4 regions of the Halomonas profundus genome follow, and region 1 is predicted to be linked to each of the others. Evidence: predicted binding sites of a transcription regulator. Region 1 holds the regulator's gene; each other region holds the start of a gene.
The links. Region 1 encodes FliA, which starts transcription of late flagellar genes. Its sites were predicted from a motif close to CTAAAGTTNNNNNNNNNNCNGCCGATA; they were not measured.
Positions count from the first base shown of each region.

Region 1 (7,568 bases):
CCACACCTTGGTTAGAGGATCGAAATGGGCTAATTGCTCAAGACGTTGGTTGGCTTCGGCAAGGGCTTTGCGTTCGTGCTCCAGGTGCATATTCAGTGAGCTAATTTCATAGGCAGAAATCGCCAGCGTCAGGTCTTCCCCCAAGTCTACCGCCGCTAAGCGCTCTACCCGCAGCCACGCTTCACTTCTGCCGACTACCTCTTCAGACCAAGCAACCGATGGAGCCAATATCACGGCCGGTTTAGGGTTGGTTGTAGGCTGCATCGCCCAATACAGCGTTTCCACCTGCTCGGGGCGAAAAAAAATCAGCCAGGCGCGCTGGGTCGAACTCATTGGCAGCGGCACTGCTAGAGCCCCACACTGCTCGGGCATGGCTAGCGAAGCGGTTAACGTCTCTTTGCCGATTTCGCGCGTGCACCAAGGGCCGCTATGTACATGAGTTCTTTCCAGGCGCAGCACAAACTGGCTTATCGCTTCTGGAGTCGGCGTCACACCCGCTTGATAAGCGCCACCATTCACCCACAGCACCACGCCATGGGCGCGAAACAGCTTCATCCAGATAGCCGCCTGCTCATGAAGTAACTGTTGGGGACTTTGCGGCTCGCTGCGCGCTCGCGCACTGAGCACGAGGCTATCCTGAACCCGTTGTAGGTAGCGGGCTTCTTGACGCGCCCGTAGCAACAGCATGCGCTGGGTGGCCATTTGCACGAGGGTGCGAACGGCATCACGCACGGGGGGTTCAACCGAGTGCGGTGCTGGCGAATGGCAAAACACTAGACCCCATAAGCCAGTATCCCCCTGCATGGCCAAACTGAATGACCCACGCACCCCCAGGCGATTTAAATATCGCTGCCGCTCAGGGGCAGGGGCGCGTAAAAAGCTGCCGCTAAGGCTCACTCCCGAGTAGGCGGGAGTCAGCGTTTCAGGCGGCGCATCGACGTCTTCAATTAACCGAACGGGGTAATGTTGGTAACTTTTGCGTAAGGCGACAGGGAAGTCGCTTGAGGGGAAGCGCTGACCCAACAGCGAGGGCAGCTGGTTGCCCAGCGCTTCGGCAACCATTAAACCATGCCAATCACTGTCGAAATGGCACACGGTGACGCGATCATGGCCGGTGAGCTGTTGAATAGCGTTAACCAAGCAGTCGAGCAGCTCTTCCTGGTGGGTTGCGTCGGCTAAATGCATCAGCCGCTCATTGACTGTGCCAAGCAGGCGGCGCTTACCTTGGGGGTTGAGTGGCTCAATCTCGACGATGACCTTCCCACCTGCTCGGTAAGCATAGAGCTGAAAACGCATGTTGCTATGCTTGGAACGAATAAACACCAGCGGGCCGGAGAGTTTCTGCTGCCCCTGCAACTCGCGGCGCACCCGCTGGCTTAGCCGTTTTCCTAACACATAGGCAAGAGTGTGCGGCCCATTTTCAGGGCGCTCAATACCGGTCAAGCGGGTTAAGTTGGTGCTACTGGCTTGAATGCGGCGACAATCGGCATCTAAAACCAGCAGAGCTCCAAACGACTGCAACCGCGGGTGGTACATGGACACAAACGTGGCCTCGCAATCTATTCACCCTCGACCTGCTGCCTTAGCAACAACTCTACGCGACGGTTGGCAGCTCGGCCCTCCGCCGTTGCGTTCGGTTCCATGGGTTGGGTGTCGGCATAACCGACGGCCCGCATACGAGAGATATTGAATCCTTGGCGCTCTAAATGCCTCACCACAGCGATAGCCCGCGCTGATGAAAGCTCCCAATTAGAGGGGAAGCGGGCCGTTGAAATAGGCACGCTGTCGGTGTGGCCTTCTACCGAAATCTGACCGTCAAAACGGGTCAGCACATCGATAAGGCTTTCTACCACCTCTTGCCCACGGGAAGTCAGTACAGCTTGACCGCTGGGAAATAAAAGGCTGGTATCAATACGTAACGTGACCCCTTCACTCCCTTGCGAAACACTGACACCGGGGATGTCGAGCCCATCAAACTGCGGCTGAACCCCTGAATGGCGGGGCTGAATACCAGTGGCTAGAGACGCCAGCGGCAATGATGATACAGCGCTAGCCGAGCGCATGAAAGCAGTATCAGCCGCCTCACCGCCTCCCGGCGGTGTCAGTGAAAGCAGCAGCACAAAGAGCGTGATTAGCAGCGTCAGCACATCCAAATAGCTGGTTAGCCAACCCTCGTCACCATCGCCTGGCGACGGCGTCATTTCCAGTGCGTGGCGCGTATCACGGTCAAGCATCTGGCCTACCCCTTCGCCGCCGCACTAACCGACGAATCAGGCCTTGGTTTGACGCTGTTATCACGGATCTCATCGTGATAGTTAGCTACAAACGAGTTGAGGGTCTCTTCAATAAACGACGGCAGGCGGCGCTTGGTAATCAGCGAAATACCTTCCAGCACCATGTTCATGGTAATCAGCCGCTCTTCGGTGCGGCGCTCGAGTTTCACCGCAATCGGCTTAAACACCAAGTTGGCGAGTAAAATGCCGTAGAAGGTGGTGAGCAGGGCCACCGCCATGCGCGGGCCGATCACCTGCAGGTCGCCTGCGTCCATGACTTCCAGCATATTGACCAGCCCCACCAGGGTGCCGATCATGCCAAATGCGGGTGCGTAGGTGGCCATGGTACGGAATATTTGTGCCTCGGCATGCTCACGCGCTTTAAGACGGGCAATGCGCCAACGCAGCATGTCAAAAATTTCATCCTCTTTGGTGTTGGCAATGACCAGTTGGATCCCGGTACGCAAAAACGGGTTTCGGGTATGCTCCAACTCGCGCTCGACCGCACGTACATCGCCCTTAAACCAGAGTCGCGACATATCCACCAATTCGCGGATATCGTCACGCATATAGGTATTTTCGCGCCGGAATACCAAGCCCACCAACCGTACGACGCGGAGCACCTCTTTCAGCGGATAGCTGATAAAGGTTGCCGCTAGGGTACCGGTCACCACAATGGCCAAACCCGGCAAATTGATAAAACTTTCAGGGGACTCTGCGGTGAAAAACAGCACGCTCACCAACAGTAGTATGCTGGCAAATATGCCTATCAGCGTCGAAGGGTTCATCCACGGCTCCTTGCCGGTCACAAGTGAGTAAAAAGAGGTGTTATGCCGAGTCGTGTAAACGCGCGCGTAAGCGGCTGACGGCTTGGCTGTGCAGTTGTGAAACGCGTGACTCCGTGACGCCCAACACAGCCCCTACTTCCTTAAGGTTGAGTTCTTCTTGGTAGTACAGCGCCATTAGCAGCTTTTCACGCTCTGGCAGCGCTTCAATTGCCTCAATCAACGTTTGTCGTTGCTGGCCGTCTAGCAACTGCTCGAACGGTGAATTAGCCAATTCATTATTGCTAGGCTCGCCACCGTCGGCCACCAGCTCTTCAAACGGCAACAGTTGACCACTGTTGGTGTCGTTGAGGAGCTGCTGATACTCACTCAACGGCATTTCAAGGTGTTGGGCGATTTCGTTCTCTTCTGGTGCCCGTCCGAGCTGTTGCTCTAATTGACGAACGGCACTGTCAACCGCTCGCGCTGAGCGGCGCACGCTGCGGGGCAACCAGTCGCGGGTACGTAATTCATCCATCATTGCACCGCGAATACGCTGACTGGCAAACGTCGCGAACGTTGCCCCCTGGGTGGCATCGAAGCGCCCCAGCGCTTCCAGCAGCCCTACCATCCCGGCTTGAATAAGGTCGTCGAGCTCAATACTGGCTGGCAAACGGACCTGAAGCGTCAAGGCCTGACGTCGTACCAGTGGCATGTATTGCGTCAACAGCTCACTCTGTTTGATCCTGCCTTGTGCTGTGTACATCCTCTCGCCTCGCGTCTATCCAGCCTTCACTGATAGTTCACAATCATTTGCAGCCCCTGGACACGAACAGGCCGCTGCCCCGGACGTAAAGCGAAGCGAAAATGCAACGGCGCATCCGCGGCAAACCCCGCCAGGGCAGTGGTAGTCCCCCGCATGCCAGCTAACGCAACGCACTGCTCAGGATGGCACAGCCAAGCGTTTAATGACGCACCAGGGGGATATTGAAACTGCCAATGAATACGCCCGAGCTGTGCTGACTCCACATTGTTAGCAGCAGCAGGTGGGGTAGCGTTTTGGCTAGCGCTTGACCGATCACTCATCGCTACCATCAGACCTGGTATCTGGCTGCTCCAGCTACCGGGTGTCGCCTGGGCGTTTCCCGTTACCCCTGCTAGTAGACACCCTGTCAGCAGTACTGGGCTCAGTAGCAGTCTCCCTCTTAATAGCCAGCTTAGCATGCTTGGTCTCCTCGGCAGAGTGCGCTCATCGTGCAAGTACCAACAGCTCCATATTTAAGTAGTAATCAGCTGCCTCACGCAAGTTATTGAGCAACCCTTGACGCGGCAAGTGCGGCTCGTGGAGCGCCAGCAAACGGCGCGGCCCGCCACGCTCATGTAGTTGACGCAAGGTACGGAACATGGAAGCAAAGGTATCGGCATCGCTACTGATCCACAGTGCCCAACGGCTGTATTGATCGCAAAGTTGGGCTAGGTCGGCCGTTTCGGCCATGACGATATGAATATCCCAATCCTCAGGATCACCGGCCCAGCTTCGACCTAACGTCGACCACTGCCCTAATCGTGCTTTAACCTTGTTCACCTGGGCTGCACCACTACCCGGTAGTCCGACCACAATAAGCGGAATTTTGGGCCGGTGCGCTACCACCGTTGCTGGCTCTTCCACCGCTGCAGTTGTCGGCTTTAACAGAGAGCTAGGCTGTTCAGATTCCGGCACGTGTTCTGCCGCCGCAACATCAACTGTACCCTCAGCTTGCTGCTGTTGGCGCTGCAGGTTTGCCCACTTGCGTAGACCCGATGCTTGATCCTGTTCGCTCACGCCACGCCCTCTCGACTAACACTGCCCATTTGACGAATCGCATCTCGTGCCATAAAGGCGTAGACCAGTGCATCAAGCATGCCGGTATCGCGGCGGCGACGGCTGTTGCCTAATAGGTTGAGCAGATCGCCACGCAGCGTCTGCGCCTCCTCATCATCAGCAACATCGAGATGCCCGGCGACCGATGCCACACCGCTGGCCATCAATAGGCGAACTTCAGCATTTAGATCCCCGCTATCGGCCTCTTTTAACTGCTGCCACGCGCGACGCGTCAAGGCGGCCAAGCCTTCGCTTTGCAGCTGGGTTAACAGCAGTGAGAGCACCTCTGCTCCTAGCCGAGCGGGGGTAAGCCAGTAGCGGCGCGCCACTACTTTGGCGCTTTCCGGATCGCGAACTTCACCGAACCAGGCGAGTAGCGCCGTGCCGCTGGCGTCCTCGACTTCGGCGTAGGCAGTCCACAGTTGCACCGATTGGCCACGAAAACGCACGCCCACATGGTGCGTTAGCACACTGTCACTAAATAGCTGGCGGATAGATTGACGTTCGTGGTGAAAGCGTAACCGATGACTGGGGGCCACTTGGCTGACCCAGGTCAAGTGCTCGGCTTCCAGCCACGCTAGTGCATCCGGTTCAGGGAAGCGCGGTAGTAAGTGCACCGCAACGCCGCTCGATGCCGACAGAGCGGCTAAGCGTGGCTGCCACCCTGCGGCGTGGCGATGCTGCAGCCAGGGTAGCGCCAGCCAGGCACCATCCGTGTCCAGGCCAATGTCCGGCATTGCCCAGTCGCAGCCGCGCTCATTGCGCCGCGGAAACCACGCCATCCCTAAGGTGGTCTTTGCCGCTGGATAACCGGCAAGTAATGCATCCAAATGTGTTTCCTGCAAACGACTAGGCAGCGAAGCTAGGTTCCAGATCTCTTCTAATTCCGCAAACCCCGTGACGCGTTGGCGCAACCTCGCCAGTAGCGACGACAAACGACGCCCTTGGCCCAGGACATCCCGCGACCAGCGCGGCATTCCCATCGGCGCATCGGCACTTTGCACCCGTTCACGCTGAGGTGTCGCGGTACTCAGCGCTTGATCCACTAGCGCATCGGGGGCGGCAAGGGCCATATCTTCGGGCACCTGCTGGCCATTAGAGCCAAACAGTACGCGCATCCCGTGACGCATAATAATATCTAACACTGGAGCCAGACGTCCCGCCTCATCCTGTTTGGTGATAATACAGTCATCTAACTCTGCGCCCGCCGCCCGCGCGGCCTGACGGTAGCGCAGCACCACTTCTTCGAGGGTTTCCGGTTGGCTGGCAGCATTGAGTAGCAGCACCAAACGTACCCGCGAGCGTCCGCCTTGCAGGTGGGCAATCTGCTCTATCACCCGCTGGTCACGCTGACTCATGCCTACGGTGTCGATAATTACCCACTGCTTGCCCTGCAGGCGGCCCAGCAAATCGTCGATGGGCTGTTCGGCATCCAAGGCGTACATCGGGGTATCCAGCAGGCGCGCATAAATGCGCAACTGCTCATGGGCACCGATCCGGAAGCTGTCGGTGGTAACCAGCGCTACCGGGCGCGTGCCGTGGCGCATCACAAAACGAGCGGCCAGCTTGGCGGTGGTGGTGGTTTTACCTACCCCCGTTGGCCCCACCAGGGCAACAATGCCGGTTTGGTCGAAAAAGCTTGCTTCATCGTTGAGTACGTAAAGGCGATCCATTAACTGCTGTCGCAGCCACTGCAGTGGGGCTTCGCTATCGCCGTCTAACCTGGTTAGCGATGCAGGCAACCCAGCCAGCAGTTCATCGGCAATTTCGCTGCTAAAACCCACATTCCACAGCAGTTGACGCAGCCGTGCAGCCGTTCCGGTGGGCGCTGCTGGCGATGGTGAAGCAGTATGGGTTGACTGGCTGTTTGCCAGCAGCGCTCGCATATCCTGCATTTCGCGCAGTAAGCGCTCGCTCATCGCCTGCATGGGGTCTTGCGCTGAAGGTGCTGTCGGCGTTTCGGGTGGTGCAGGTTCTGGTGAGGGTTCAAAGTGGTCAATGGCTTCATCCGCCATCGCTAAAATTTCAACGCCCCCTTCGGTACGCCGATTTGCGACAATCAAGGCGTCTTCACCGAGCGTTTCACGCACTTGGCGCATCACATCACGACTATTGGCTCCCACGAAACGTCTAACGCTCATGATTTACCCTTGCCTGTTCTGAAAATGGACGACGCTAGCCTATCACGGCGTGCCATCTTTAACGTCCGCCGACCACTGTGGTCACTCTTAATGTGCGATCGTCGGGAATTTCAGCCTGGGACAGTACCGACATATGGCGTAACCGGCGGCGTAAGAAGCGCGATAGCACCGCCCTTAGCGAATGTTGCACGACCAACACCGGTGGTTCGCCTGAGCTTTCGTGACGCTCCAGCGCCTGCTGGGCCTGGGTCATCAGCGTTTCTGCCAACCCGGGCTCCATGGCGCCGTTGCCATTCATGGCCTGTACCAGCACTTGTTCCAGTTGAGCATCCAGCCCCATGACATTGAGTGTCTCCTGCCCCGCAAACCACTGCTGGACAATGGCGCGCCCCAGCGAGACTCGCACCAGCGCCGTCAGCTCATTAGGATCTTTTTGCTGTGTGGCGTACTCGGCCAGGGTATCGAGAATAGTGCGCATGTCGCGGATAGAGACATCTTCGTCGAGCAGGTTTTGCAAGATACGCTGCAG
Region 1 is NZ_CP086344.1:137,161-144,728, reverse strand. It holds gene LMS44_RS00675 (sensor domain-containing diguanylate cyclase) at 1-1,536, opposite strand, end outside; gene LMS44_RS00670 (OmpA/MotB family protein) at 1,560-2,234, opposite strand; gene LMS44_RS00665 (motility protein A) at 2,240-3,061, opposite strand; gene LMS44_RS00660 (RNA polymerase sigma factor FliA) at 3,102-3,803, opposite strand; gene LMS44_RS00655 (flagellar protein FlhE) at 3,830-4,261, opposite strand; gene LMS44_RS00650 (C15 family peptidase) at 4,287-4,859, opposite strand; gene flhF (flagellar biosynthesis GTPase FlhF) at 4,856-7,039, opposite strand; gene flhA (flagellar biosynthesis protein FlhA) at 7,098-7,568, opposite strand, start outside.

Region 2 (7,568 bases), 2.5 Mb from region 1:
AGGGGCGGCACATATTGCATCTTGAACGCGATGCAGCCGTTCATCCACATGATTGCGGCCCTCAAGCCATGCACCCAATTGAGGCTCCTGACCACTGCGACGAAGATACAGCACCATCTCTCGCGCTACCGCCAAGGCCAGTGAATGGCCACAAGCACGGGTAAGCCAGTACAGCATGGTATCAATGCCGGTCGAAATCCCCGCGCTGGTTAAATAGCGCCCGTCCTCGGTAAAGATACAATCACTTTGTACCTTTGCTTGTGGGGCTTTGGCTTGTAACTGCTCGATTAGCGCGTGGTGGGTGGTACAGCGTCTTCCCTTTAACAGGCCCGCGTCTGCCAGTAATAGCGTGCCTGAGCAAACGGTCATCAGCGTATCTGCATAGTGGGCATTCGCTTTGAGCCAAGCAACACACTCTTGCTGCGCTAATGGCTCAAGGCTATTGCGGTACTGCCCAGGAATAAGCAGTAAATCTTGAGTAGGAAGCTGTTCAGGCAAGGGATCGATGCCGCTAAGGGTCAGCGGCCCTAGCCACTGCATGGCCGCTTTGGGGCCGAGATAGCGCACCTGAATGTCTATCGAAAGCCGGTCAGCACACTGTAAGACCTGAAGTGGGCCAACCAAATCAAGTGGCACTTGGCCGGGCATCATCAGTACCGCCACCCGCAAGGTGGTGGCTCTTGTGGATGGCGGTTGGCTATTGTGTTGCTCTTCACTCACGGGGGTTTTGCCATTCGTTGATCATGTCTTGTGTGCTGATAATACGCGCAAAGCGGTCTTCAAGTACCAGTTCGGTGCGCGCCTTAATATCATCTGCTGACCAGGTGATGCCGTGGCGTGTCATGGGGAACGTTAGGGTAGCATCGCTGATAAAGTCGACGCTAAACCCTAAATCCGACGCCACCCGTGCGGTGGTTTCGCAGCATTGCTCGGTACGAATACCGCTAATCGCCAGCCGTTCAATGCCTCGCTCCCGTAACCAGCTTTCTAGTGAGGTATCGCTGAACGCGTTATGCGCACGTTTATGAAAGGTTACCGCCACTTCATCGTTAAAGTCATCAAGCGGACGAATAAGGCCACCGTCAGGGTCGAAAGCCCCTTGGCTGCCAGGTGCCTCATGCAGAATGCGCACAACCGGTATATCGTTGGTCTGGGCTGCGTTCAGCACCGCACGCTGCTTGGGACGCCACGCCTGAGCCAGTGATTCTACCCAGTAATCGCGGGCAGGGAACGAGGCTTGAACATCAATTAATAGTAATGCGGTTTTAGGCTGGGTCATGGCTAATCTCATCGTGTTGAAGTGAGGTTACAGATTAGCTGTTACGCATTCTGCCAACGATGCGTTAAGCGGTCACAAAGGAGGCAATTTCGGCCATGTGTGGCCGAAGGGTAATATCTGACAATGGCGATTATGAATGAACATCTAGGCGCCAGGCTCTCACCTCTGAAGGGATATGCTTTCGAGAGGGCGAGCATTGTCTGCTAAGTTAAACTTGCTACCTTCAACACCATGGTTGTTGACCCAGAAAAGCCGATTAACCATTTCAAGTAGGGAAAATGCTCTTCGTTTACGGCGATAAATCCCTTGGACTCGTACAGCCTCCTTGCTCTCGGGTTGCTATCGATAACGTCTAAGCGGATCGTCTCGAAACCATTATCCACGGCATGTGCAATAATGCTATCCAAGAGTCTGGAACCTATGCCTCGCCCTCGGAATCGGCTATCGACAGCAATCCCATCCATCACCAATTCTTGAGATTTTGGCTTGCGCTCGAATAAGCTGAACACCAGACATGCCCAGAGCCCTTTCAATGTTCCAAGCTTGCCTATCAGCTGTTTCATCCCGATTCCGCTCGTTAGCGAACCATTGGGCTGCTGAAACCCTGCTAGCCCAATGACCTCATCTTCAAAGATGGCAGTAAAGGAAAATTCAGGGACAAAACAGTCGGAGAGTAATTGAATGCGCTTAGCCTTGTCAGGTATTGCGCTCGCGAATTTAGCGCCGAAAGCTTCTTCATATAGCTTAGCGACAGGCCCAGCCTTCTCAAGGTTAAAGCCTTTCTGAATCAGAACGTTCATATACTGGCTCCTAGATTCAAAGAGAAATGACTATTGGTCACAGACGCAGTGAATTAATTTTTATTTGCAGGGATGAGGCAACTTCAGTAGTGGATGAGGAATTGCCGCGGGTCTTTGGTTCAATATCATAAAGGGGGGATGCATCGTTAGTACCTTCACTGATAATGGCATGATGGGTACCTGTACCGTAAATATGTGTGCTAATTTGAGTTGGTCTGGTCGACCGTATGCAATCATTGAAAATGTGATTGTTTCCAAGGATCACCGCAAGCAACGTATCGGTAAGGCCAATCTTAGGTGTGCTATAGACTTTGCCCAGCAAGCTGGCTGTTATAAAGCGGCGCTTATGACGAGGTCTAAAGACCCCGCGACACAGGTTCTACGAGTCTTCAGGATTCAGCCCAAGCAAGCAGAGGTATCAGGTAGGGTTCAATGCATAACGCCCCATCCGATGCGCACGCACGGTTTTGCCATTAATACGGGTAAGCGTAAGTTTTGGGATAGGAGAGAGACATGATACCAATCGAAACATGGATGGCTTTCACTGCCGCATGCGTTTTAATAATTCTAGTGCCGGGGCCTGATAATATACTCGCCGTTAGTCGTGGACTTAGCCAGGGGCGTCTAGCGGCTTGTGTCTCCAGCGTAGGAGCTGGAATGGGGCTGATGGTGCATGTGGTTGTCGCTTTTCTTGGTTTGGCGGCTCTTATCCAGACCTCTGCCGTTGCCTTTAGCGCCGTTAAATTGATTGGGGCCGGGTATTTGATTTGGTTAGGTATTAAAGCATTACGTTCCAGAGACTTGATTGCATTTTCATCGCATCGTCGTTTGTCTTACCGCGAGGTTTTAACCACTGGGTTTCTAACCAACGTGCTTAATCCGAAGCCCGCGCTATTTATCTTGGCATTTATTCCTCAATTTGTATCGCCGGCGCAGGGATCGATTGCGTTGCAAACGCTATTGCTAGGTGCTTGGTTTGCTTTTATGGCATTCGCTATATTCGCCGTGCTGGGTCTCTTTTCATCTATGTTTGCGCGCTGGTTGGAGAGTCGTCCGCGCGTAATTCAAGGCCTGAATATGGGCGCTGGAGCAATGTTCATTGCAGCGGGGTTATCAGTGATATTTCTTGAGAAAGTGGAGAACCGCTAGTCGAAGACGACTAAACCTTCACACAGACAAAAATAGCGTTTCCAGAGGCGTTATCCCAGGGGATGATTTTTTCATAGTTGTGCTCAAACACATGAACCTCAAAGTGAGGCGCTAAGAGTGCGCTTAACTCCGCAAAGCTGACGGCTACCATGGGGTGTTCGTCGTTCCATAGCTGTGTTCCTTCAGCGTTGGCTTTTTCAATGCTGAGCCTAAGCGACTGCTTTTCACCTTGGCCACTGTAGTGCCATCCCGAGCGGAACGTGAATAAATCGCTTTCTTGTTGGGCGCTGTGTTTAACAGATAAAGCGTTATCGATTTTGTCTTTATCGACTGCGTTAAAACAGAAAATACCACCAGACTTGAGGGCACAATGAGCACTGGATATACACGCTTTTAGCTTTTCAATCCCATCGTTGTAGTGGATTGAGTATAAAAAGCAGGTGATTAAGTCTTGAGGCTCGTTGGCCTTGAAGTCACTCATATCTTGCAACGTGAAGTGTGCTTCTGAGCAACGCGTGGTGGCAATATCCAGCATGGGTTGATTAATATCAAGCCCGCTACTGGCGTATCCAAAATCAATAAAATGGCGCACGTGTGGGCCGGTGCCACAGGCTAAATCTAGGTGTGTCGTTCCGCCGTTACCGAAAATCTGATGCAGCCTGCGAATGGCGTGGCTTTGCGCTTGATAGTCGATATCCACGCACATCAAATCGTAGTAGCCAGAAAGGTCGGTATAGAGGGCATTGACGGACATAGTGACCTAATAGTGGCTACTGAAATAGGGTGGGTGGCGCATAGTAAACGAGCGAGTAGGGTTTGAGAAGCAGGCACAGCTTGGAGTTTAACGATTACGCAAATACATCTTGCAGCCCTAAAGAAACTCTGACGATGACCGATATATACCTAAGACCATCGAGATTTCTCTGGTCGTTGCTAAATGCCGAGAGTGCCCGTTATGCCGAAAATGCTGATCTTTATCATCACCTTGCTTCTCATTCTGTCTAACCAAGCGCAGGCAAACTCGAGTGCGGCAGAGGCGGCGGCGTTGGCGTGGCTAGAAGCCATCGATAGTGGTCAGTATGAGCAGGCATGGGAATCGTCATCTTCACTACTAAAAAAGCCGCTTTCACCGCACATGTTAGAACGGACGATTGGTGCAGCGCGTCGTGACTTTGGTGCGGTTCAGTCGCGTCGGCGAGTAAGCGTTGTCCGCGAAACCTCTATGCCTGGGGCTCCAAGAGATGACTACGCGGTTTTGACGTTCCAAACACGTTTTGAAAACAGATCATCGCAGATTACGGAAACCATCACTCCTCACTTGGAAGAGGGCACGTGGAAAGTTAGTGGTTATTACTTGAACTAACCGACTCCTCAAAAATATTGCAACCACCTCTGGTTTGCAGCATCGCCTTGGTTCAGGCTCCTTTTCCCCTCGAATCCTGCCATCACGTTGTTCATGACGAAGCTCAATTTGGCTGCTACGTTGAGTAGATAGCCTTGTGTATGTTGCTATGGATAGGCTGCAGATTCAGACGGGAATGTTCAAGGCGTTGAATGCGAGGAGTGGGTATGCAAACCCTTTCTCTCAAACCGCACTGGCTCTGGTTGATGGTTGCCGGTTTGCTAATGGCTACTATGTCGTTTACATGGCAGGCCATGGCACAAAGCGCTTCACCAAGCGTTCTGGTGCTTAATATTGAAGGCGCCATCGGCCCGGCTACCAAGGACTACTTTGAGCGTGGGCTGGATAAAGCCCGCGAGCAGGGCAGTGAGGTGGTGATCGTCGAGCTCGATACCCCCGGCGGGTTGGTCGACACCACCCGCGACATGATTCGCGAGATGCTCAACGCTGACATTCCCGTGGTGATGTACGTTTTCCCCAGTGGTGCGCGAGCGGCAAGCGCGGGCACCTATCTACTTTACGGTAGCCACGTGGCTGCCATGGCCCCCTCGACGCATCTCGGCTCGGCCACGCCGGTACAGATGGGCGGTGGGCTGCTCGGCAGCGATGAAGACGAAGAAGATAATTCGGCTGAGGAGTCCGAGGGCAGCGCCATGGAACGCAAGGTGATGGAAGATGCGGTGAGCTTTATCCGCAGCCTAGCGGAACGCCATGATCGCAATGCCGATTGGGCTGAAGAGGCCGTGCGCAATGCGGTCAATCTCACTGCCAGCGAGGCGCTGGAGCAGAACGTCATCAATGTGGTGGCGCGCGATCTTGACGATCTCCTTGAGCAGATTGACGGCATGAGCGTGGTCATGGAAAGCGGTGATGCCACGCTTGAGACCGCAGGCCTCACCATTGAGCGCTTCGACCCTGATTGGCGCACCCAGGTGCTATCGCTGATCACTAATCCCAACATAGCCTTCTTCTTGATGGTCATCGGCTTTTACGGGCTGGTTTTCGAGCTGGCCAATCCCGGCAGTCTGTTCCCCGGCACCATTGGCTTGATTTGCTTGCTGCTCGCCCTGTTTGCGTTTCAGGTGCTGCCGATTAACTACGCCGGGCTTGCGCTGATGGTGGTCGGGCTGGCGTTGATGGTGGGTGAGGCATTTATGCCTAGCTTCGGCGTGCTGGGGGTTGGCGGCATCATTGCCTTTGTGCTTGGCTCGGTAATGCTGATGGACGCGGAGCATCTTGCCATTTCGCTACCTCTAATCGGTGGTGTGGCATTGATGTCCGGGGGGCTAATGCTATGGACGTTAACACGCTTTGCAACGCTGCGCCGTCGTCCGGCACACACTGGCGCGGAGCAGTTAATCGGCGCAGATGCGGTTGCACTGGATGATTTTGAGACCAGCGGCCATGTAAGGCTGCATGGCGAGCGCTGGAACGCAGTAAGCGATGTGCCAGTCAAACGAGGTGAGAAGCTTGTGGTGGTGCGCCTTGATGGCTTGACGGTATATGTGACGCCCCGCTAGTGCCCACTTTCTGACATAACCGACCCACAGCTAAACGAGGTGTCCAATGATTATTTCGTATTTAGTTCCTGTCGTGCTGGTGGTGATGTTGATCGCTGCCTCTATTCGCATACTGCCAGAATATAAACGCGGCGTAGTGTTCTTTCTGGGGCGTTATCAGATAGTGAAAGGGCCTGGGCTAGTCATTGTGATCCCCGCCATTCAGAAGATGGAGGTGGTGGATCTGCGCGTCATTACCATGGATGTGCCGGAACAGGACGTAATCTCTCAGGATAACGTCACCGTTAAAGTTAATGCGGTGCTTTATTTCCGCGTCGTCGATCCAGAAAAGGCGATCATTCAAGTCGAGAATTTTACCCAGGCGACCAGTCAACTAGCACAGACCACTTTGCGTTCCGTGCTGGGTAAGCATGATCTGGATGAGATGCTTTCCGAGCGCGATAAGCTCAACGACGATATCCAGGAAATCATCGATACCCAAACCGAAGCGTGGGGTATCAAGGTCGCCAATGTTGAAATTAAGCATGTAGATTTGGATGAGAGTATGATTCGCGCCATTGCGCGCCAGGCAGAGGCGGAGCGTGAGCGTCGCGCTAAGGTGATTCACGCTGAAGGGGAACTGCAAGCATCCAAGAAACTGGTCGAGGCGGCCAATGTCATGCAGGAAAACTCTGCTGCGCTGCAACTGCGCTACCTGCAAACCATGAGCGACATGAGCAACAAGAATGCCTCGACAATCGTTTTCCCGCTGCCCATGGACATCATGGAAGCGTTCAAGGATATGAAAGCCAAGCATACGGCAGCGACGCCTGGTAAGGCGCAGGATGACGCCTAGGCTCACAGCTCTTCCCACTGCCTGTGGTACGGTTTGGCAGCAACTGGCAGTGGGCTCCCTGAATACATTTTTTGTTTCATGGGATATGCTTCGAAGCCTCTGATCCAAGGATCCCGGTGATGCCATGTCCCTGATTGCCACTACCCCTGAACCGCCTTACTACGCCGTTATTTTCACTTCACTACGCACCGAGGTCGATAACGGCTATGACGCAATGGCCGCAAGAATGGTTGAGCTTGCAGCACAGCAGCCGGGGTTTTTAGGGGTGGAGTCTGCCCGTAATGAGGTGGGTGTAACAGTTTCTTACTGGGCCGATTTGGCATCTATTAAAGCGTGGAAAGCCCATGCTGAGCATCAAGAAGCTCAGCGGCTAGGCCATCAGCAGTGGTACCAGCACTTCAAAACCCGTATCGCCAAAGTCGAGCGAGATTACGGTATTTAGCTGGTTGCCACCGATTCACGGCTTACACCACCAGCAACAGCAACAAGGGTATCAATACCAGTTCAATAGGAATGGGCAGAAGAATAGTCTCCAGAAAGGAGAGGGTGGCGAGTAGACACAGCATATTCTTCGAGCGGTTAA
Region 2 is NZ_CP086344.1:2,908,180-2,915,747, reverse strand. It holds gene LMS44_RS13250 (GlxA family transcriptional regulator) at 1-720, opposite strand, end outside; gene LMS44_RS13245 (isochorismatase family protein) at 713-1,279, opposite strand; gene LMS44_RS13240 (GNAT family N-acetyltransferase) at 1,483-2,079, opposite strand; gene LMS44_RS13235 (GNAT family N-acetyltransferase) at 2,180-2,596, shown strand; gene LMS44_RS13230 (LysE family translocator) at 2,593-3,228, shown strand; gene LMS44_RS13225 (class I SAM-dependent DNA methyltransferase) at 3,239-3,982, opposite strand; gene LMS44_RS13220 (DUF4019 domain-containing protein) at 4,184-4,591, shown strand; gene LMS44_RS13215 (NfeD family protein) at 4,798-6,150, shown strand; gene LMS44_RS13210 (slipin family protein) at 6,197-6,985, shown strand; gene LMS44_RS13205 (antibiotic biosynthesis monooxygenase family protein) at 7,110-7,427, shown strand.
Region 2: the regulator FliA is predicted to act here: its motif matches at 4,100-4,126, upstream of LMS44_RS13220 (DUF4019 domain-containing protein).

Region 3 (7,568 bases), 860 kb from region 1:
TGGGCTGCGGATACCGGCCACCTGGGGCATTAGAGCAGCGAGTTGATCTAGGGCCGTCGTACAGTCGCCTTTAGCGTGGTAGGGCAGGCAGGTGCTTATAAGCATCTCGTTCAGTGGGCGAGGTTCAGGCGTAGTGAGCGGCGTGTCGTTGAGGAAGACGCCGGTGCCAAGGCTGGCCCAAAGCATTTCATCAAGCAGCGGTTGATAGACAACGCCGATGATCAGCTCATCGCCCTTAGTAACCGCGATGGAGACTGAGAAGTGAGGCACCCCATGCAAAAAGTTGCTGGTGCCATCGAGAGGGTCAATGATGACGGTATAGTCACTATCGGTGGGTGTAAGCCCGCTCTCTTCACCTAGGAAAGCGATATCGGGAAAGGCGCTATTGATACAGTCGATAATGATGTTCTCGGCGGCCGTATCGTAGTAGCTGACAAAGTCTGACGCCCCCTTTTGCTCAAAGGCGATTCTGCCCTTTAGCGAATATCCCTCGCGTAACAGCGCACCTGCCTCGTACGCCGCCTGCTTCACCGTTTCGAGTAGGTCGTTACTGCTATCGAGCATTGTATTTCCCCTGGGCATTCATCGTGCCTTAGTGAATGGCAAAAACTGTATGCATTCAATGTAACTAGCCATTCATGACGCGGAGATGACAGTGGCGGATAGATTGGTAGCTAAGCCAAGGTCTCCACCTCAAACGCCACAATTTGGCGCTCAACGCTGGAAAACTCCACGCCGATCAGGTGGATGGGCTTGCCCGAAACGCGGTGCTTATCGGCATAGCCTTTATGTTTGATCTGCTCCAGCGCTTTACCTTCCGGCAGTTGTTCCACCACTTTGAACTCAAACAGGTAGATATGCCCACCAAAGTCCACGCTCATATCCACCTTGCCGTGGTGGCTGGCGTCTTCCACGGTTACATCCAGCCCCAAGGCCGCAAAGTGGCTGTAAAAGACACTGGCATAGTGGCCTTCGTATTTGGCGATGGGGTTGTTGCGGTACCAGTCATGGGGGAGTCCGGCGTAGAGCGCCTTTAAGTGAGCTTCCAACGCAGCAAGGTCATGGCGCTGAAAAGTGTCAAATAACGCCAGTTGGTAGGTTTGCGCATCGCTTGTGTTAATACCCAATACTGGCAGCAATAAATCGTTAAGGCTGCTTTCTACCTCCCTGTTCGGAAAGCCCAGCGTATAGAGGCGATAACCCAGCATGGGTTCCTGCACGTCTTTAATGGTGATGTAGCCGGTTTGGAACAGCAGCCCTTCGGTGGTGATATCGTCGACATCAAAGCGGCCGAGCAACTGTGCTTTTGCTTGCAAGGTCTCCAATCGAGGGGTAAACACCCCGCGTTGTTTGAGAATATCGACCAAAAACGTTGGCGTCGCGGACTCAAACCAGTACGGGCCGAATTCTTGCTCTTGGAACAGCAATAGTACATCGAAGGGATTGTAGACAGAGGTAACCTCACGACCACCCCAGCGATAGCCGTTATACCACTGTTTGATTTCCTGACGGTCTAACCCAGAAAGTTCAGGTTCAAATACGGTATCGATATCGTCATCGGTATAACCACACAAGGTTGCATAGTCGGGCGAAAGGGTAATATCGCGGAGATTGTTCAAGCCCGAAAACAGGCTGACCTTGCTGAATTTGGAAACGCCGGTAAGCAGCACGAAGTGTAGGTGCGGGTCGGCGTCTTTCAGCACGCTGTAAAGGTTCTTCAAACCCTCGCGCAGTTCCCGGGCACGCTCCGGCGCCAGGATGTTATCCAGAATCGGCTTGTCGTACTCGTCAATCAGGATGACCACCCGCTGACCACTCTGCTGGTGGGCGGCACGAATGAGGGCGGAAAATTCACCCGGTATATCGGTTTTATGGTGGTGGGTAATGCCGAGTCGCTCTCGTTGAACGCGTAGCTGCTCACGAATACGCTCATCCAGCCCTTCACGGCCCTGCATCACGCCATCGGCAAAGCTAATACGAATCACCGGGTAGCGCTGCTGCCAGTCCCACCTGTCGTGGAGATACAGCCCTTCGAACAGCGCCTGGCGACCTTCAAACAGGCAGCGCAGGGTGTCCAGCAAGAGACTTTTGCCGAAGCGGCGTGGCCGCGAGAGGAAGTAGTATTTGTTCTGGTTAACCAAACGCTCAATGTGCGGTGTCTTATCGACGTAGTAATAGTTCCCTTCGCGGATATCCGAGAACGTCTGAATCCCGATGGGTAACTTACGGCGGTGGGCATCCGTCACGGTGGGTCTCCAGAGCAAGAAACAGCGATACGAGCAGCAGTAGTTTAGCATGCTCAGGGGCTGAAATGCCTAGCCACGAGTTGTCAGCGCGCCGAGTGTTGTTCGCAGCTAAGGTAAAGGCGTTGGTGGCAACGAAGTAACAAGGGCTGGATAGGAAACGAGAAACATCTCATGAAGTAGTGCTGCCAACAAGCATATCGTTATAAAAAGTGAGTTAGCTCTCACCAGTTGACTTGTCAGGCTCTAACGCAAATAATAATTATTGCCATTTATTCCGTGGTGTTAATCAAGGCAGGAGGCCGAGCTGTGGATACCCAGACCTGGAGCGCTGAGTTAGAAGATATCTTCGTTAATCAGCGGCCCCGGCTCTGCTGTGTCGCCGCAAGAGTATTGGGCAATGCTGATCAAGCCGATGATGTCGTGCAGGACGCCTATCTAAAAATTTCGGAAGCAACCACGCTTTTTGAGGTGAAGCAGCCCATATCTTACGTGTCACGTGTGGTGCGCAACCTCGCCATTGACCGCTGCCGCCGTTCGGCGTTTGAGTCAACTTTGTTTGCAAAAGAAGAGGAAGGGGAGGCCGCCTCTTACGCGTCACACTCTCCAGAGGTGATCGCGATTGACCGCCAGGCCTTGGCACAGGTGGTGGACGCGCTGGACGAGCTGCCCGAGCGTACGCGTCGCGCTTTTGAGCTCTATCGTTCGGGAAGTCATACGCAGCGGGAAGTGGCCCACTTGTTAGGTATTTCCACCACGTTAGTTAATTTTATGATTCGCGATGCATTGACTCATTGCCGCCAGTCGCTACAAGGCCAGATGTTGCCAGATCGGTAAGCCCACGTTCCGTCCCTTCTTTGTTGTCGCTTTGTTACACTGTCAGCAGATAGCGTTGATAATATTACACGCTTCCCGAGACAGGTGTTCAGCAGGCAGCAGTAGAGAGGTTTGACAGTAACGATGGATAACGACAGCGGCGATGATGCCGTTTGGCAAACGGCGCTAGACTGGCTGATGCGCGAGCATGAAGAGACGTTGAGCGACGCTGATCGCGAGGCGCTTCATGCGTGGTTAGCGGCTTCTTCTCAGCACCGCCGTGTATTTCGTGAAGCCGAACAGCTATGGCTGCTAACGGGGATGATTCCAAGTGGTGATGAGCGCAGTTGATCAGTCCCTGTTTTTTATTCCCCTCCTTCGATTGTTCTAAATGATCGCGAGCTAAAGCTGCCTCCTACTGTGCAATTCTTAGCCTGGCATAAGTAATTCTATACCGACGCCCTAGCGGCCCCTCCCCTTATTTTTCCTCTTTTCCTCCCCCAGCATTAAATTTTCTGACGCCTCACTCGTCATTGAGTAATGAGAAGTAATTGCATTTTATTTCTCATTCCTTTGGCAACGATGAGGTTAGTCCCATGACAAGCTGTTTTGATCGTGAAGATGGTGTCTTCCGCGTATTAGTCAACCACGAAGAGCAGTACTCCCTCTGGCCAGAATGGAAAGCGATTCCCGCTGGCTGGACGGATACCGGCGTACTCGGCGATAAGCCAACCTGCTTAGCCTACGTCGAAAAGACCTGGACTGATATGCGGCCACTGTCGCTGCGCCAGTGGATGGATGCGCAAGCCAAAAGCGAGGCGGAGCAGGTGGATGCAGGTTAAGCGTTTAAGACTGCTCTGCCTGCCCTGTGCCGGGGCCAGCGCCACCATGTATCTGCGCTGGAAGCGTCAGTTGCCCGCCTGGATCGAGGTATATCCCGTCGAGCTGCCTGGGCGTGGTGAGCGCCTGGGTGAGTCGCTCATCGATGACTTCGAGACCCAGGTCGTGCGGCTGTGCGAAGAGCAGGCAACGCGGATGCGCGGCGACTTTGCCCTGTTCGGTCACAGCATGGGGGCGTTGTTGGCCTACGGCATGGCAGCTCGCTTGCGCGATGTAGGGCGACCTCAGCCGCGGATGCTGTTCGCCTCAGGCAGCGCGGCGCCCTCAATACGCGATTCAGACCGCTTGGCGAGCCTTGATAACGACAAAGCCCTGATTGCGGATCTACGCCAGCAGGGCGGCACCCCAGAGGAGGTATTCGCAAGCCCGGAACTGCTGCGCCTCACTCTCGATGTGTTGGCGGCGGACTATCGCCTTTGCCGCAGTTTCCGCTATCGCGGCGGGTCGCCGCTTGGTTATCCCTTACAGGTGTTCGCTGGGCGCGATGACGATATCGAAAGAGAGCGTCTAGAGGCGTGGCAGCGAGAAGCGGGCGGGGCGTTCTCGTTGAACTGGTTCGAAGGAGGGCACTTCTTTATTCGCCAGCAGCAAGCACAAGTGCTGGAGACTATCGAACGGGCGCTGACTCGACGGCTTGAGGAGGTGCCCCATGCAGCGCCTGCAGTTAGCTGAAGGGGCTCCTGAGGGGCTTGAAGTCTGGCGTTTATCGCTCGACCTGAACGCCCCGGTGGCCGACGACGATGATCGGTTGCTGAGCCGAGCCGAGTGGCAGCGCGCCCAGCGGCTTCGCCATCACGCCGATGTCGTACGCGCCGTGGCGACTCGCGCGGCCCTGCGGCGACTGCTATCAGCGCACACCGGTATAGCGCCAGAAAAGTTGGTGTTCACTCAGAACGCTTACGGCAAACCAGCGTTGGAAAACGCTGATGGGCCTGCTTTCAATGTCTCCCACTCTGGCCATGTCGCCCTGATCGCGATTGCTCCCGGCGGCGCGGTGGGGGTCGATATTGAGCGTTGCCGACCCGAGGCCGAACTGGCGCCGCTGCAAGGCCTGGTGCTATCTCCGAGTGAGCAGCTCGACCACGCACGCGACAGCTCCGCGCTGCCCTTCATGGAGCGCTGGGTGGTTAAAGAGGCGGTACTCAAAGCTTTGGGCCTGGGCATCGCTGATCATTTGCAGGCGCTCTCGATCACTTCCTCTTTAGGGTCGCCAGGCACCTATCACCTTGAGCACTCGCTTCCCATTTCATCACCTTTGCAAGCATGGCCGCTGCCAGCGCCGAACGGCTATGCCGCTGCCCTGGGTTATGTCGATATGGCGCATGTTGCCTGCGGGGTTGGGACTATAAAGCGTGAGTACCCCGCGGCACTGCCAAATTACCAACGTCATTTACTGACTCACTATCTCCAGGATTCGAACTTTTAGTAGGTACGCATATGGATACAAGGCACGCCCAGACAACTTGCAGTAGCTCGCCCCACAACGGTGTTTCTAACAACTTTGTAGAGCATTTAATTCGCTTAGCCCAGGAAAGGCCCCATGATAGGGCGCTAATTGTGGTGAACGCTCAAGGTGATACCACCCTTGATTACGCCACCTTGGAGAAGCGTTCGCGTGCTTTGGCCAGCGAGCTACAGCAGCGGTTCCCGGCTGGTGAGCGTGCCTTAATCCTGCTGGATAACGATGAGCACTACGTGGTGGCATTCTTTGCCTGCCTATATGCCGGGGTGATTGCCGTGCCGGTCTTTCCTCCGGAGTCGGCCAAGCAGCAACATCTGGCACGTCTGCTCGCCATTGCCGCCGACTCCCAGGCGGCCTGTGTGCTCACCTCTACAACGATTATCGATGTGGTCGCATCTGCAAGCGAAGGCTTCGGCAGCACTGAACTGATCCCCGTGGATGCCGTCGATGAGAGCCGCGCTGAACACTGGGTCGAGCATCGCTCAAAGCGTGGTGATATCGCCTTTTTGCAATACACCTCAGGCTCCACGGCCACGCCCAAAGGGGTGATGGTGAGCCATGGCAACCTAATGGCCAACGAGCGCGCTATCGAGACAGGCTTCTCGATTGGTGCTGACGATGTCTTCGTTAGTTGGCTACCGCTTTACCACGATATGGGGCTGATTGGCGGCCTGCTGCAGCCCATCTATCGTGGCATTCCCTCCGTGCTGATGAGCCCGACCTTCTTTCTGCAGCGGCCGGTACGCTGGCTAGAGGCGATCTCGCGCTTCCGGGGTACCATCAGTGGTGGCCCCGATTTCTCCTACCGGCTGTGCCTTGATCGTATTCGCGACGAACAGATTGAGACACTCGATTTATCCAGCTGGCGGGTCGCGTTTTCAGGCGCCGAGCCGGTACGCCACGCAACCCTCACTGGCTTTATTGAACGCTTCCGCCCGGCGGGCTTCTCTGCTGATACCGCAGCCCCTTGCTATGGTCTAGCTGAAGCCACGCTGCTGGTTAGCTGTAATCCGCGCGGTACGGGCGTGGTGGGCACGGCTTTTTCGCAACAATTGCTGGCTCAGGGGCAGGCGTCCTCAACAGCCGAAGGCAATACCCTGGTGGGCTGTGGCACGCCGCAACCCCATCATGCTATTGATATTGTCGATCCCGAGGGGCTTCAATCCCTGCCCGAAGGTAACGTCGGCGAGATCTGGGTCAATGGGCCCAGCGTGGCACATGGGTATTGGCACAACCCTGAAGCCACGGCCAAAACCTTTGTTACCCGTGATGGCGTTAGCTGGCAACGTACCGGGGCTCACGATAGCGACGCTCACAATCCCGAAGCAGAAGGCCATAACGACCGAGACGATCGCTGGCTACGCACCGGCGATTTAGGCTTTTTACACCAAGGGCAGCTGTATATCGCCGGGCGTATTAAAGACCTGATCATTCTGCGCGGCAATAACGTCTACCCCCAGGATATCGAGAGCGCTGTTGAGGCGGAAGTAGAAGCAGTGCGCAAAGGGCGCGTGGCGGCCTTTGCAGTGACCACCCCTGAAGGCGCCGAGGGGATTGGCGTCGCGGCAGAGGTCTCCCGCGGCATACAGAAGCTAGTGCCCGCCGAGAAGCTGGTCGAAGCACTAAGCGAGACGGTGGGATCCGCTTGCCACGAGCCGCTTTCGGTAGTGCTACTGCTTAACCCAGGCGGTCTTCCCAAAACCTCCAGCGGTAAATTGCAGCGCAGCACCTGCCGCCAAGGCTGGGAGGCGGGTAGCCTGGATGCCTACGCCATTCACGCCTTTGGGCGTTTTGTCAGCGGTGGTGACGCTGAGGGCGGAGGAAAGTCATCGCAATCTACTGCGGAAGCAGGGAGCGAAACGGAGCAGGCGTTGGCGAAGCTCTGGCACCAGGTGCTGGGGGACGGCAAGGAAAAGCCGTTGGGAAAAGATGCCCACTTCTTTGCTAGCGGGGGTAATTCTCTGGCGGCGGTGCAGTTAGCTTCACGCATTAGCGATCATTGGGCAATTGATTTCCCGACCAGATCGGTCATGGAAAAGCCGCGCTTTAGTGATGTGGTTGATGAAGTAGAGCGCCGGTTAGCGAAGCCTTCGGCTTTTCGTCAGGGAGCTATCCAGAATCCACTGATGCCGATTTCCCGGTCTTCG
Region 3 is NZ_CP086344.1:1,001,293-1,008,860, forward strand. It holds gene LMS44_RS04700 (inositol monophosphatase family protein) at 1-564, opposite strand, end outside; gene LMS44_RS04705 (ATP-binding protein) at 675-2,297, opposite strand; gene LMS44_RS04710 (RNA polymerase factor sigma-70) at 2,553-3,080, shown strand; gene LMS44_RS04715 (FecR/PupR family sigma factor regulator) at 3,192-3,410, shown strand; gene LMS44_RS04720 (MbtH family protein) at 3,656-3,901, shown strand; gene LMS44_RS04725 (thioesterase II family protein) at 3,891-4,631, shown strand; gene LMS44_RS04730 (4'-phosphopantetheinyl transferase family protein) at 4,609-5,385, shown strand; gene LMS44_RS04735 (condensation domain-containing protein) at 5,397-7,568, shown strand, end outside.
Region 3: the regulator FliA is predicted to act here: its motif matches at 3,566-3,592, upstream of LMS44_RS04720 (MbtH family protein).

Region 4 (7,568 bases), 1.2 Mb from region 1:
TAGGCGCAACCACCACACGGGCTCGGCTATAAGGGCCACGCATATCTCTGGTGTTAGGCGTCACCATGACATTACTTAAAGAGCTACGCTGCTCTCCCATTCTGCTTGTGGTCTCCCGCAGTACAGCTGGCCAGTCGGCCCGGGCTTCTACCACTTCAAGCTTAATATCGGGCCTTTCTCGCTCCAGCTTTTCTGCCAGTTGCACAAACACGGTGGCACCTTTTTGCCAACTAGGATTAACAAACAGCAGCCGACTGCGCTCATGTTGTTCGGCAATGAAGCTTTCCGGGGCGATGAACTTGCCCACCGGTTTTGCGGTAAAACCCACCGTTTTGCGATACATATCCGCAGTGGCTTGGCTGTCGGTAAGAATCAAATCCACATCTCGACACCAGCGTGATGCCTGATAATTACCGTTGGCCAAGTAGAACGCAACAGGAATACCGCGGTCGCGCGCTTCATCGGCAATCAGCATTTCCAGAGTTAGTCCGCCGTAGAAACACACAACATCTGGCTTAAATGAATCAAGCATGTAGAGGTACTGGCTATGCCAAAGCCTTTCTTCATGAGAAGTAAAATGGTTACGGTTGTGGCTATAACTAACCACCAATTGATGGTTCAGCGGGCCGTCCTCGACTTCGATCACTTGATGCAGATGAGCGTTTAGGTCAGGGAATTGTTCCTTGAGTGGTCCCATTCCCTTGGGGTTATCAAAAATGGTTGCCCCCAACACTTGAATTTCATAGCCACGCGCCACCAGCTGTAGCAACATTTGCCGCACGGTCATGCTGGCACCGCTGGAGGTATCCAATAAGCAGGAAGGATTAGCCCAAAGCAGGCGGGGTTTGCGTTTTTGAATTGCGGTTGCAGCGGGGGTCTTAACCATGAAAGCGGCTCACAGAGAAAAATGGCAATTTACCCAGCTTACCGCGCTAGCGCTGTGAGTAAAGGCGCGAATGCGCCTGTATTTAAGTAGGTGTTCTCGCTATCAGTAAGCTCAAAGAATGTAACAAGCAAAAAACGGGGCCTATTGGCCCCGTCGATACTTTCTTTATAGCATTACTGGCTGAGATATTAGCCCAGCAGAGACAGTACAGACTGCGGCGTCTGGTTAGCCTGTGCCAGCATGGAAGTACCGGCCTGCTGGAGAATATTAGCGCGCGTCATGTTAGACACTTCTACGGCGTAGTCAGCATCTTCAATACGCGAACGAGCTTCAGAAAGGTTGGTAGACGTCGTCGCCAGGTTATCGATCACCGAGTCAAAACGGTTCAGCGTAGCACCCAAGGTCGCACGGTTGGTATCCAGTGACTCAGTTGCAGTATCAACAGAATCAACCAGGCTTTGGAACTCATCGTGTACAACACCTGCGGCACCACCTGAAGTAATTTCAAATTCAGAGGCAGTGACCGCAGCATTTGTATTTAAGCCCAGGCCTTCAACGGTAGCGTCAAGTGTAGTAACAGTAATAACGTCTTCATCTTCAGTATTGGAGCCAACCTGAATATTTAGAGTACCGCCACCGCTAACGTTCAGCAGGTTAGTGCCGTTAAAGTTGTTGCTGCCAGCTACACGATCAATCTCAGCCAGACGCTCGTTGATCTCAGTAACGATGGCATCACGGTCTTCTGTGGCATTGGTATCGTTGGCACCCTGTACCGCTAGCTCACGAATACGTTGCAGGTTGTCGTTGATTTGATCAAGACCGCCTTCCATGGTCTGTACTAGAGAGATACCGTCGCTAGCGTTACGGCTAGCTTGATCCATGCCTTTGATCTGAGCAGTCATTTTGTTGGCGATGGCTTGACCAGCAGCGTCATCAGAGGCGCTGTTAATGCGCAGGCCAGAAGACAAACGCTCTTGCGCTTTGGCCAGCATAGACTGGGAGTTGGACAGGTTGTTCTGGCCAATCAGGGCCGTAATGTTAGTGTTGATTACAGACATGTGAGTGCTCCTTGGATATTAACTGGCCTTGTGGCCTGCTTAGCGGCACTTGCGTTGCCGTTATTATAATTAACGGCAGCCCCACCCAATTCTTTAGAAAAAATCGCTCTTTTTTATGTAAAGTGCTGTAACTTATCTAGTTACTTTTCATAGTGCTAAACATGCACAGGCAGCCCCCTTCTCGCGTTACCGCATCGGTCGCACTCAGTACCTATATTTTGCTGTAGGGTCATGCTGGTGCCACCGGAGAGATCCAACTGTATGAAACAGGGGCTTAATCATAAACGGTACTCGATCTTATCATTTCAACAAAAGCTAGCCCTCCCCAATAACATCGAGATTAGCAAGCTTAAATACAAAAACGGGGCCTATTGGCCCCGTCGATACTTTCTTTATAGCATTACTGGCTGAGATATTAGCCCAGCAGAGACAGTACAGACTGCGGCGTCTGGTTAGCCTGTGCCAGCATGGAAGTACCGGCCTGCTGGAGAATATTAGCGCGCGTCATGTTAGACACTTCTACGGCGTAGTCAGCATCTTCAATACGCGAACGAGCTTCAGAAAGGTTGGTAGACGTCGTCGCCAGGTTATCGATCACCGAGTCAAAACGGTTCAGCGTAGCACCCAAGGTCGCACGGTTGGTATCCAGTGACTCAGTTGCAGTATCAACAGAATCAACCAGGCTTTGGAACTCATCGTGTACAACACCTGCGGCACCACCTGAAGTAATTTCAAATTCAGAGGCAGTGACCGCAGCATTTGTATTTAAGCCCAGGCCTTCAACGGTAGCGTCAAGTGTAGTAACAGTAATAACGTCTTCATCTTCAGTATTGGAGCCAACCTGAATATTTAGAGTACCGCCACCGCTAACGTTCAGCAGGTTAGTGCCGTTAAAGTTGTTGCTGCCAGCTACACGATCAATCTCAGCCAGACGCTCGTTGATCTCAGTAACGATGGCATCACGGTCTTCTGTGGCATTGGTATCGTTGGCACCCTGTACCGCTAGCTCACGAATACGTTGCAGGTTGTCGTTGATTTGATCAAGACCGCCTTCCATGGTCTGTACTAGAGAGATACCGTCGCTAGCGTTACGGCTAGCTTGATCCATGCCTTTGATCTGAGCAGTCATTTTGTTGGCGATGGCTTGACCAGCAGCGTCATCAGAGGCGCTGTTAATGCGCAGACCAGAGGACAAACGCTCTTGCGCTTTAGCCAGCATAGACTGGGAGTTGGACAGGTTGTTCTGGCCAATCAGGGCCGTAATGTTAGTGTTGATTACAGACATGTGAGTGCTCCTTGGATATTAACTGGCCTAGAGGCCTGCTTTGCGGCACTTGCGTTGCCGTTATTATAATTAACGGCAGCACCACCCAACTCTTTAGAAAAAATCACTCTTTTTTATGTAACGCACTGTAACTATCCCGACTGCTTTCTTAATTACTTTTCTGCATATTACCCAACATGCTGAACTGCTGGGAGAGATAGCTGCTCATGGAGTTCATTTGGGCGATCAAGCCATCCAATTGCCCAAACTGCTTACGATAACGCTCTGTGCTGCGCTCGATACTAGCCTCCATACGAAGCTTACGCTCGTCCAGGCTGTCAACCCGCTGCTCAGCACTAGTCACTGAGCTTTGAATGATGCCGTTTTCTGCCGTAATACCTTCAAGCGTGGCGTTTAAGCGCCCAGCAAAGCCGCCTTCTTCGGTTTCGCCCGCAAAGAAGGCAGATAGCCCCTCTGGGTTGTTGGCTACTGCATCGTCCAACTTATCCTCATCGACCTTTAATCGCCCCTTCTCATCAATGGCGATGCCCAGTTGTGAAAGGCGTGAAATATCGCCGGTGCCGAGGTTGTCAGTAATATCCCGGCGTAGGCGGTCTTCAATGGTACGCACGGTGCGGTCGCCCACTAGCTCGCCAGACGTTTCGCCTTCGCCGTTGTATGCGGTCATTCGACCAACGGTGGATTTCATTTCGTTATAGTTTTTAACGAACTCGTCAATGGCCCCTCTCAGCGACGCGTCATCACGCTCGATTACCAGCGTAACGGGGTCACCAGAAGCCGCCGTGAGATCCAGCGTTACGCCTTGAATTGCCTCTTCAACGCGATTGGTTTTGCTGGTGATAGCAATGCCATTAACGTTCAGCTCAGCGTCCTGACCTGAACGCTGGGTGGCTGCATCCATGGTCAGCGATGCCAAACCTGAGAAGCCCTCCAGTGAAGCTTCTTGGCCTGTCTCCTTTGAGCTCAGCGCTAAGCGGTATCCAGTGCCATCATTAACGATAGAAGCAGTGACACCAGACTCTTTATCCGCATTGATCTGGTCACGGACATCCGCCAGCGTACTGCCTGCTGAAATAGTCACGTCGTAGCTTGTTTGGGTACCGCCAGCACCAAAGTTAAGCGTTAGCGTCGCATCGGCTGCTGTTAGCTCTTGGTCTAGCGCTACGCTGTTGGAAGCAGCGCTGCCTGCGCGAGCCAATTGGGTAACGGTTACTTCATAGCGCCCGGCATTAGCGGTTTCGCCTGCGGTCGCCAATACGCCATCGCCCGTCACGGTGCTTTTTTGCTGCTTAAACGTAGAGGCCTCATTCAGCGCAGCAATAGAGGTTTGCACCCTATCCATTGCTGACTCAAGGCGCCCATAGGCAGAAATCTTGGTTTGCTGAGCACTTTTCTGCTCTAGAATAGGCACAAGCTTTTGCTGTTCGGCAACTTTAAGCTGTTCTACCAAACCTGAGAGATCCAATCCAGAACCTACACCGAGTGCTGTGATCGATGCCATGGGGCTCATTCCTTATAAGAAGTAGAGAAAGGTGTCTAGGTAATCTATCGGCTGCGGAGGAACAAACTTTAGAGGTAATGCCTTTTTTAAGCTGTTTTTAAAGCATTGCAAAGAAAAATGCCCAGCACATAGTGCAGGGCATCTTGTAAGCTATTAATTTAGCTAGTTTATCTGCTTAACCTTGGTTTTGCTGTCCCAACACGGCAAACTGCTGGGTCAAATAGGCACTGGTCTGATTCATTTGCGCCACCATACCGTCCATTGCTTGGAACTGCGTTCTATAACGGTCTACAGTTTGTTCGATACGGCTTTCAGTGGTCGTAAAACGTTCTTCTAACGAAGCATAGCGACGTTCAGATGAATCAACAGCATTTTCAAGACGCCCACCTGTTCCAACCAAGCTTTCAAGCGATGAGGCTATTTGCCCTGCCATGCCACCCTCTTCGCTATCGCCTGCAAAAAAATTGGCTAGCTGATCTGGCTGATTAGCAACAATGCTATCTAATTTATCTTCGTCAATCTCCAGCTTGCCGTCTACTTGAAGCGAAATTCCTACATCCGACAACACGCTAAAGCCATCACCGCCGACAACACTGCTAATTGTTTGACGAAGCTCTCGTTCAACCGCACGAGTCGTGGCATCGGCGTTCAACCCCGCCGCCTGCCCAGTCTCTTCGTCAAACGCCGTCAAGCTGGTAATGGTGTCCTTGAGCGTGTTGAAGTCATCAACAAAGGCCGTGACCTGCTCGCGGATAGCTTCACTATCTTGCTCAACGCTGACTGTGCTTGTTGCACCCGCCTCAGATAAGTTCAGGGTAATGCCTTGAATAGCGCCTTCCACTTGATTGGTAGGGCTGACAATGTCAATTCCATTGACGTTAAACTCTGCATCCTGACCCGCTTGAACTACCTGGGCATCAGTCGTTTGTACATCGCCAGCAAGAATGTCTGAAAAGTTTGTGCTTTCAATACTCGCGTCCGCACCCGTTTCCGTCGAATTTACTGCAAGACGATACCCTTCACCGTCGTTGATAATAGAGGCGCTTAAGCGGCCATCACTCTGTTGATTGATAGCATCACGCATATCTTCAAGGGAACTGCCATCGGCAATGGTAATGGGATCCATAGCTCCGTCAGCAAGAGTAAAGGTTAATGACTGCTCCCCAGTCACTATGCTTTCGTCTGCTGTTTCCAAACGCTCTGTTACTAGGCTACTGGCTGTAGCTAACTGGCCGACCTGTACTTCGTACTGACCTGGCTGGGCCTCATTGCTGCTAACAGCGCCAACAGCACTGCCTTCTACATTGGTTGTTAGGCTCTCGAATGACGCCCCATCATTGAGTGCTTCGGCTGAGCTTTGAAACTGCTCAAGCGCGCTTTGCAACTTACCATAGGCAGATATTTTCGTATCTTCAGACTGGAGCTGTTCCGCAATAGGCTCAAGCTTTGCTTGTTCTGCCGTTTTTAATTGCTCCAGCAAGCCATTCAGATCCAAACCAGAACCGATGCCTAGTGATGTAATAGCAGCCATAAACCAATGCCTTTTTTGAATACATGTAGCTACGATTCGCGTTCCTTCATTAAGCAATACGTAGCACTGTTTTTAATACGATTACCTTAAAACCTCGGCTAGGTGAAGAATAACTTAAATATTCTTCTTCTTTTTTCGTGTCAAGACGTTATTCAAAGTAATGAAACGTAACAGCCATCGCCAATTAATAAGAAAAATCAAAATAATAGATTCCCCTTTTAGCTGTTCTTCCGCCCAACCCCAATGTAACGCAACCCTGCCTCTTCAGCAGCACTTGGCGTATACAAATTACGCCCATCAATGACGACTTTTCCAGCCAACTGGTCGGCTAGCCAATCAAAATCGACACTGCGAAACTCTTTCCACTCGGTGCAGATAACCAAAGCATCGGCACCTTTCACTGCCTGAATTCGGTCGCCTGCTAGCATCAGGTCATCCCGATCCCCGTAAATGCGGCGGCATTCCGCAATGGCTTCGGGATCAAACGCCTGCACCTTAGCGCCCGCTTGCCAGAGTGCTTCCATTAACGTGCGGCTTGGGGCTTCACGCATATCATCCGTGTTGGGTTTAAAGGCCAAGCCCCATACTGCAATGGTCTTACCGCTTAGATTGCCTAAACTATCTTGCAGTTTTGTGAACAGGGTTTGCTTTTGGCGTAAATTCACTGACTCGACGGCGCTGAGCAGTTCCGGTGTATAGCCTAATTGACGCGCGGTGCGCTCTAACGCCTGGACATCTTTGGGGAAGCAGGAGCCGCCGTAGCCGCAGCCAGGGTATATAAAGTGGTAGCCAATGCGTGGGTCGCTGCCAATCCCTCGGCGCACGTCTTCAACGTCCACTTCGAGTCGTTCGGCAAGATTGGCGATCTCGTTCATAAAGCTGATTTTGGTGGCGAGCATGGCATTGGCGGCGTATTTGGTCAGCTCTGCGGCCCGCACGCTCATAAACATCAGCTTTTCGTGGTTGCGGTTATAGGGGGCATAGCACTCTTGCATATGCGCTTTTACTCGCTCGCTTTCCGTGCCAACGATAATCCGCGCGCCACGGGTAAAGTCTTCAATCGCCGCCCCCTCCTTCATAAACTCAGGGTTCGAACACACATCGAATTCGAGTGATGCACCGCGCTGTTCGAGCACATCGCTGATAACGGCGTGGACTTTTTCCGCGGTGCCCACCGGCACGGTAGATTTATCAATCACCAGCTTATAGCTATCCATATGCTGGCCGATCGTGCGCGCCACCTCTAGCACATAGCGCAAGTCGGCACTGCCATCTTCATCGGGCGGCGTTCCCACAGCGATAAACAG
Region 4 is NZ_CP086344.1:4,141,798-4,149,365, forward strand. It holds gene LMS44_RS18930 (glycosyltransferase family 4 protein) at 1-886, opposite strand, end outside; gene LMS44_RS18935 (flagellin family protein) at 1,075-1,944, opposite strand; gene LMS44_RS18940 (flagellin family protein) at 2,360-3,229, opposite strand; gene fliD (flagellar filament capping protein FliD) at 3,378-4,730, opposite strand; gene fliD (flagellar filament capping protein FliD) at 4,906-6,261, opposite strand; gene LMS44_RS18955 (UDP-glucose dehydrogenase family protein) at 6,480-7,568, opposite strand, start outside.
Region 4: the regulator FliA is predicted to act here: its motif matches at 6,354-6,380, upstream of fliD (flagellar filament capping protein FliD).